DNA from 2 places in the Microbispora rosea genome. Region 2 is predicted to be linked to the other one. Evidence: predicted binding sites of a transcription regulator. Region 2 holds the regulator's gene; the other holds the start of a gene.

Region 1 (3,696 bases), on a different contig from region 2:
GACCACCGCCCGGCCCTCGTCGGTGAGGGTGATCAGGACCATGCGGCGATTGGTCGGCGAGACCTCCCGGTGCACCAGGCCCCGGGCGACGAGGCGGTCCACCCGGTTGGTGAGCGCGGCGGAACTGACCATTGCGGCCGTGGCGAGATCGCTCATGCAGAGCCGGTGATCGGAGTTGGACCGGAAGAGAGTCGCGAGCACGTCGAACTCCCACGGTTCGAGGTCGTGCCCGGTGAAGTACTCCTTGATGCCCTTCTCCATCAGGCGGGACGCGCGGGAGATCCGCCCGGCCACCCCCATCGCCGAACAGTCCACGTCCGGGCGTGCCCGGGCCCACTGACCGAGGATCTGGTCGACGGCGTCGTTGCCGGGAGCGTAGTCGCCGGCGGTGTTGTTCGCGGCGGTGTTGTTCGCGGGGGTGCCGTTCGCGAGGGTGTCGTTCCCGGGCGTCTCGTTCGTGAGGGTGTCGTTCATGGCGCGCGCGGTCTGGGTTCTCCTCGCCGCTCCTCCTCCATCAGCCATCGTAGCCGACACTTCGACGTTGAAATATCTGCGGGAGGCGCGCTACCTTCTGTATCGAACAGTAAGACATCGAAATGTTTGAGGTGGAAATATGAAGATCCTGCTGCTCGGCGCGACGGGATACATCGGTTCGGCGCTGGCGGAGCGCCTCGCCGGAGGCGGCCACGAGGTGGTCGCGCTCGTCCGGCCGAAGGCCCGCGAGACCGCCGTACCGGGCGAGGTCCGCCATGGCGACCTGTACGAACCCGAGACCCTCAAGAGCGCGGTGACGCCGGACATCGACGTCGTCGTCCACGCCGCCAACCCCACCGGGGACGAGGAGGTGGACGTCGCGGTTATCGAGGCGCTGGCCGGAGGAGGCGCGCGGCTCGTCTACATCAGCGGCGTCTGGGTGCTCGGCGCCACCACCGAGGCGGCGGGCGAGGACGCGCCGGTGAACCCCATCACTCCCTCCCGCTACCGTCCGCGGGTGGAGAGGCTCGTGCTCGACGCGGGCGGCGTCGTCGTCAGGCCCGGCATCGTGTACGGCCGGGGCGCCGGAATCCCCACCGTGCTCGCCGTCCCCGGGCAGGAGGACGGCCGGTATGTCCACGCGGGCGGCCCGGTGCCGACCTGGGCGACCGTCCATGTCGACGACCTGGCGGACCTGCTCGTGCTCGCGATCGAGAGGGCGGCGCCGGGGAGTCTCTTCCACGCCGTCGCCGAGGAGGCGGTGAGCGTCGCCGACGTGGCGGCGGCCGCGGGCCGCACGGGGAGGGCCGTGCCGTGGCCGATCGACGAGGCGAGCGAGGTGCTCGGGCGTCCCTTCGCCGAGGGGCTGGCCCTGAGCCAGGTGGTGAGCGGCGACCTCGCCAGGAAGGTCCTCGGCTGGCGGCCGAGCCGCCCCGGCATCCTCGACGACGTCCGCTCCGGCTCGTACGCCTCCCGCGCCTGACGATCTCCGCAGGGGGCGCGGGTCCGCCGGAAGGGGCGACGGTGACGCCGGCGCGGCGGGCGCCTGAACGTGTGATCGCGGGCACGTTGCCGCCGGATGCGTCTGACCTGCGATGCCGGTTCGTGTTGACTGTCACGCGCCACTTGCATACTGTTTCGTGTTGGCACTCTCCCATCGAGAGTGCCAATAGCGACGAGACAGGTCTGACACCCGCGACGGCAGGCCGCTGGTCGCCTCTTCAGCTCATTCATCGCAATCTGAAGGGGAGGTCCGATCGTGACGACCGCCACCAAGGTTCCCGTTAAGCCGCTTGGCGACCGCATCGTGGTCCAGCCGCTTGAGGCCGAGCAGACCACCGCCTCCGGCCTGGTCATCCCGGACACCGCCAAGGAGAAGCCGCAGGAGGGCCGCGTCCTCGCTGTGGGCCCGGGCAACTGGGACGAGGACGGCGAGAAGCGCATTCCGCTCGACGTCAAGGAGGGCGACGTCGTCCTCTACAGCAAGTACGGCGGCACCGAGGTCAAGTACGGCGGCGAGGAGTACCTGGTGCTCTCGGCCCGCGACGTGCTCGCCATCATCGAGAAGTAGGCCGCGCCGGCTTGTGGAGCCCCGGGACCATGCGCCCGGGGCTCCGCGCGCTCACAAGGAGACCTGAATGCCGAAGATCCTGGAGTTCGAAGAGGACGCGCGGCGCGCTCTCGAGCGTGGTGTCAACGCTCTCGCCGACGCCGTCAAGGTGACGCTCGGCCCCCGCGGCCGCAACGTCGTCATCGACAAGAAGTTCGGTGCCCCGACGATCACGAACGACGGTGTCACCATCGCTCGCGAGGTCGAGCTGGACAAGCCGTACGAGAACCTGGGCGCCCAGCTCGCCAAGGAAGTGGCGACCAAGACCAACGACATCGCGGGCGACGGCACCACCACCGCGACCGTCCTGGCCCAGGCCATGGTCCGCGAGGGCCTGCGCAACGTGGCCGCCGGGGCGCAGCCGCTGGGGCTCAAGCGCGGCATCGACAAGGCCGCGCAGGCCGTCAGCGAGCGGCTGCTCGGCAGCGCCCGCCACGTCGAGGACAAGAAGGAGATCGCCAACGTCGCGACGATCTCCGCGCAGGACGCGAAGATCGGCGGCCTGATCGCCGAGGCGTTCGACAAGGTGGGCAAGGACGGTGTCATCACCGTCGAGGAGTCCAACGCGATGGGCCTCGAGCTGGAGTTCACCGAGGGCCTCCAGTTCGACAAGGGCTACCTGTCGCACTACATGGTGACCGACTCCGAGCGCATGGAGGCGGTCCTGGAGGACCCCTACATCCTCATCACCCAGGGCAAGATCGCCTCCATCGCGGACTTCCTGCCGCTGCTGGAGAAGGTCGCCCAGAGCAAGCGCCAGCTCCTGGTCATCGCCGAGGACGTCGAGGGCGAGGCCCTGGCCGTCCTGGTGACCAACAAGATCCGGGGCACCTTCACCTCGGTTGCCGTCAAGGCCCCCGGCTTCGGCGACCGCCGCAAGGCCATGCTGCAGGACATCGCCATCCTCACCGGCGGCCAGGTCGTCAGCGAGGAGATCGGCCTCAAGCTGGAGCACGTCGGCCTCGAGGTGCTCGGCACGGCCCGCCGCGTCGTGGTCAACAAGGACACCACCACGGTCGTGGACGGCGCCGGCGACGCCCAGGCGATCGAGGACCGCGTCCGCGAGATCAAGGTCGCGATCGAGCAGTCCGACTCCGACTGGGACCGTGAGAAGCTCCAGGAGCGTCTCGCGAAGCTGGCGGGCGGCGTGTGCGTGCTGCGTGTCGGCGCCGCCACCGAGGTGGAGCTGAAGGAGAAGAAGCACCGCCTCGAGGACGCGATCTCCGCGACCCGCGCCGCGATCGAGGAGGGCATCGTCTCCGGCGGTGGCTCCGCGCTCGTGCACGTGTCCAAGGAGCTCGACGACCTGGGCCTGACCGGCGACGAGGCCACCGGCGTCTCGATCGTCCGCAAGGCGCTGATCGAGCCCGCCCGCTGGATCGCCGAGAACGCGGGCATGGAGGGCTACGTCGTCACCACCAAGATCGCCGACCTGAACGCCGGTGAGGGCCTCAACGCCGCCACCGGTGAGTACGGCGACCTGGTGGCCCAGGGCGTCATCGACCCCGTCAAGGTGACCCGTTCGGCCGTGCAGAACGCCGCGTCCATCGCCGGCATGCTGCTCACGACCGAGGCCCTCGTCGTGGACAAGCCCGAGGAGGAGGCTCCGGCCG
Region 2 (3,696 bases):
CCTTGCTGTACAGGGGGATGACCTGGCCGGCCTGAGTGCCGGGCCGGATGTCGATGTCCTCCGTGCCGTCGAGGGTCTCGATCGCGATCGAGGTGCCGAGCGCCGCGGCCGTCATCGGGATGTGAACCGTGCAGTGCAGGTCGTCGCCGCGCCGCTCGAAGATCTGGTGCGGCCGCTCGACGATCTCCAGGAACAGGTCGCCGGGAGGCCCGCCACCGGGGCCGACCTCGCCCTCGCCGGCGAGCTGGATGTGCGTGCCGTCCTCGACGCCGGCCGGGATCCTGACCTTGATCGTGCGCCGGGTCCGCACCCGTCCCTCGCCCGAGCACTCCATGCAGGGGTGCCGGATGACGCTGCCGTACCCGCCGCACTGGGGGCAGGGGCGTGAGGTCATGACCTGACCGAGGAACGAACGGGTCACCTGCGACACCTCGCCGCGTCCGTGGCACATGTCGCAGGTGTCGGGGTGCGTGCCGGACGCCGCCCCGGAGCCCTGGCAGACCTCGCAGACCACGGCCGTGTCGACCACGATCTCGCGGGTCGTGCCGAAGGCCGCCTCCCCCAGGTCGAGCTCGACCCTGATGGTGGCGTTGCGGCCCCGGCGGGCGCGGGAGCGGGGCCCCCGCGCGCCGCCCGCCGAGCCGAAGAAGGCGTCCATGATGTCGCTGAACGGGAAGCCAGCGCCGAAACCGCCGGCTCCGGCCCCGGCTCCCGCGCCGCCGAACGGGTCGGCGCCCATGTCGTACATACGGCGCTTGCCCGCGTCGGACAGCACCTCGTACGCCTGGTTGATCTCCTTGAACCGCTCCTGGGTCTCCGGATCGGGGTTGACGTCCGGGTGCAGCTCACGGGCGAGACGGCGATATGCCTTCTTGATCTCTTCCTGGCTGGCGTCGCGCCGTACGCCAAGGGTCGCGTAGTAGTCGTTGGACACTTATGACCCCGCCAGGATCTGGCCGACGTACCGCGCCACCGCGCGCACCGCACCCATCGTCACCGGATAGTCCATTCGTGTCGGGCCCAGCACTCCGAGCCGGGCCAGTTCTCTGTCGCCCGAACCGTATCCGGCGGCCACGATAGAGGTGCCGCGCAGTCCGCTGTAGGGATTCTCGGATCCGATTCTGACGGTGATGTCGGACAGCCCGCCGGTCTCCCCCAGCAGGCGGATGAGGACGACCTGTTCCTCCAGCGCCTCCAGCACGCCGCGCAGGCCGACGCTGAAATCCGCCGCGGCGAGGTTGGCCGTACCGGCGAAGGCGATTTTCTCCTCGTGCCGCTCCACGAGCGTCTCCAGCAGCACGGAAAGGATCGTGGCCGCCACCGGCCTGTCCTCCGCGGGCAGCCGCTCGGGCACGTCGGCCACGGTCTCGGGCACCTGGGACAGCCCGCACCCGTCGAGACACGCGTTGAGCACGGCGCGCAGGTTGGCGATCCGGTCGTCGGCGATGGCCTCGGGCAGGTCGACCATCCGCTGCTCGACCCGTCCCGTGTTGGTGATCAGCACCAGCATGACCCGCCGCTCGGCGATCGGGACGATCTCCACATGGCGCACCGACGACCTGGTGAGCGAGGGGTACTGAACCACCGCGACCTGCCGGGTGAGCTGCGCGAGCAGCCGCACCGTGCGCATGACGATCTCGTCGAGGTCCACGGCCCCGGCGAGGAAGGTCTCGATGGCCCTGCGCTCCGCGCCCGACAGCGGCTTGATCTGCGACAGCCGGTCGACGAACAGGCGGTATCCCTTGTCCGTCGGCACCCTTCCGGCACTGGTGTGCGGCTGGGCGATGTAACCCTGCTCCTCCAGCGCGGCCATGTCGTTGCGGATCGTCGCCGGAGAGACGCCGAGGTTGTGCCTGTCCGCCAGGGCCTTTGACCCCACCGGCTCGTTGGTGGACACGTAGTCCTCGACGATGGCGCGCAGGACGGCGAGCTTGCGGTCGTCGAGCACTGTGCCACCTCCCTGTGCCTGGAAACACCGACTCTGGCACTCTGTGTTCCCGAGTGCCAAGTGTACGGCTACCACCCCACGTGGTGCGATAACGCGGAGACACCAGGACAAGCGAGCTGCAAATCGACCGCAAGCCGCATGGTCGACTCTTCACCCCATGCACGAGAATCAGACCTTCCCGCCGGCCGAGGCGACCATGCGGGTGCCCCGCCCCATGATGCCCCCGGCGCCGGCCGGCGCGACCTTGCGGCTGCCGCATCCCTTTCCCCCGCCGTACGCCGGCTCCCGGCCGGTCCGGCCGCGGCTGCTGTGGGTCTTCCTCTCCTGGGCGCTCTTCGTCGTCCTGCTGGTGGCGGGCGTCGGCGGGTTCGCCGGTGGCCTGTTCTCCACGCTCGGCGACGCCGCACCCGCCACGATCTTCTCCGGCGGGCAGTCGGTGAGCGTCGCGCTCGACCCCGCGGACAGGCCGGCGATCTACGCGGCCGTCGACCAGCCCACCGACGTCCGCTGTCAGCTCGGCGACGGCACCGATTCGCGGGTGCGGCTGACCCGCCCGGCCATCTCGCAGACCTTCACGCTGAACGGCACGACCTGGGAGCTGCTGTTCGAGGCCGGCGTGCCTGAGGCGGGCACCTACCCGCTCGCCTGCGAGGGCGACGGGGTGCGTTTCGGCGTCGGCAAGCAGCTCGCCGACGCGGCCGGCCTGCTGGTGGGCGGCACCGTCGCGCTGCTCACCCTGCCCACCGTCGGCTTCCTGGCCGCGCTGATCGTGACGATCGTCGTGCTCGCCCGTCGCTCCGCGGCCCGCCGTCGCAGGGCGTGATTTGCTAGCGTTCCCCGCATGTACGGGCGGGACGTGCTTTCCGGAGACTGGCGGCGGCCACGGCGAGGGCAGATCCCCGAGATCCCGGCCGAGCCCGACCTCGTGGTCGAGGACGCCGAGGGCCGTTTCTGCGGCGCCGTGGTGGCCTGCGACAAGGAGGCCGTGACACTGGAGGACCGGTTCGGCCGTCGGCGGGTGTTCCCGCTGACGCCCGCCGGATTCCTCCTCGAAGGCAAACCGGTGACGCTGGTGCGCCCTCAGGCCGGCGCGAAGGGGCCGCTGCGGAGCGCCTCGGGGTCGATCGCGGTCGAGGGCCTGCGCGCGCAGGTCGCCAGGGAGAGCCGCATCTACGTCGAGGGCGTCCACGACGCCTCGCTGGTGGAGAAGATCTGGGGGCACGACCTGCGGGTGGAAGGGGTCGTCGTCGAATACCTGGAGGGTGTGGACGACCTCCCGGCGATCGTCGAGGAGTTCGGCCCCGAGCCGGGCAGGCGGCTCGGGGTGCTCGTGGACCACCTGGTGCCCGGATCGAAGGAGAGCCGCATCGCCGCCCGGGTGTCCGGAGACGACGTGCTCATCGTCGGGCATCCGTTCGTGGACATCTGGCAGGCGGTCAAGCCCCGGGCGCTCGGCATCCCCGCCTGGCCGGACGTGCCGCGCGGCGTGCCCTGGAAGGAGGGCGTGATCGACGCCCTCGGCTGGCGGATGGACCCCCAGGAGGCGTGGCGGCACATCCTGGGCCGCGTCACGACCTACGCCGACCTGGAGCCCGAGCTGCTCGGCCGCGTGGAAGAACTGATCGACTTCGTCACGGGCTAAGGTGTGAGGTCCCGCACCAGGGCGTCCGCGAGCAGCCTGCCGCGCAGCGTGAGCACGGCCTGTCCCGCCTTGAACGCCTCCACCTCCAGCAATCCGTCCGCCAGCG

Evidence for each region. The regulator HrcA, encoded in region 2, represses chaperone genes, less so after heat shock. The targets are predictions, from matches to a motif close to TTGGCACTCTCNNNNNGAGAGTGCCAA.
Region 1: the regulator HrcA is predicted to act here: its motif matches at 1,617-1,643, upstream of groES (co-chaperone GroES).

Annotation. Positions count from the first base shown of each region.
Region 1 is NZ_JBITJO010000004.1:957,454-961,149, reverse strand. Features, by position in the region: gene ACIBK1_RS21625 (MarR family winged helix-turn-helix transcriptional regulator) at 1-474, opposite strand, end outside; gene ACIBK1_RS21620 (NAD-dependent epimerase/dehydratase family protein) at 614-1,456, shown strand; gene groES (co-chaperone GroES) at 1,733-2,044, shown strand; gene groL (chaperonin GroEL) at 2,112-3,696, shown strand, end outside.
Region 2 is NZ_JBITJO010000007.1:255,545-259,240, reverse strand. Features, by position in the region: gene dnaJ (molecular chaperone DnaJ) at 1-934, opposite strand, end outside; gene hrcA (heat-inducible transcriptional repressor HrcA) at 935-1,948, opposite strand; gene ACIBK1_RS28620 (hypothetical protein) at 2,106-2,771, shown strand; gene ACIBK1_RS28615 (DUF3097 domain-containing protein) at 2,790-3,590, shown strand; gene hemW (radical SAM family heme chaperone HemW) at 3,587-3,696, opposite strand, start outside.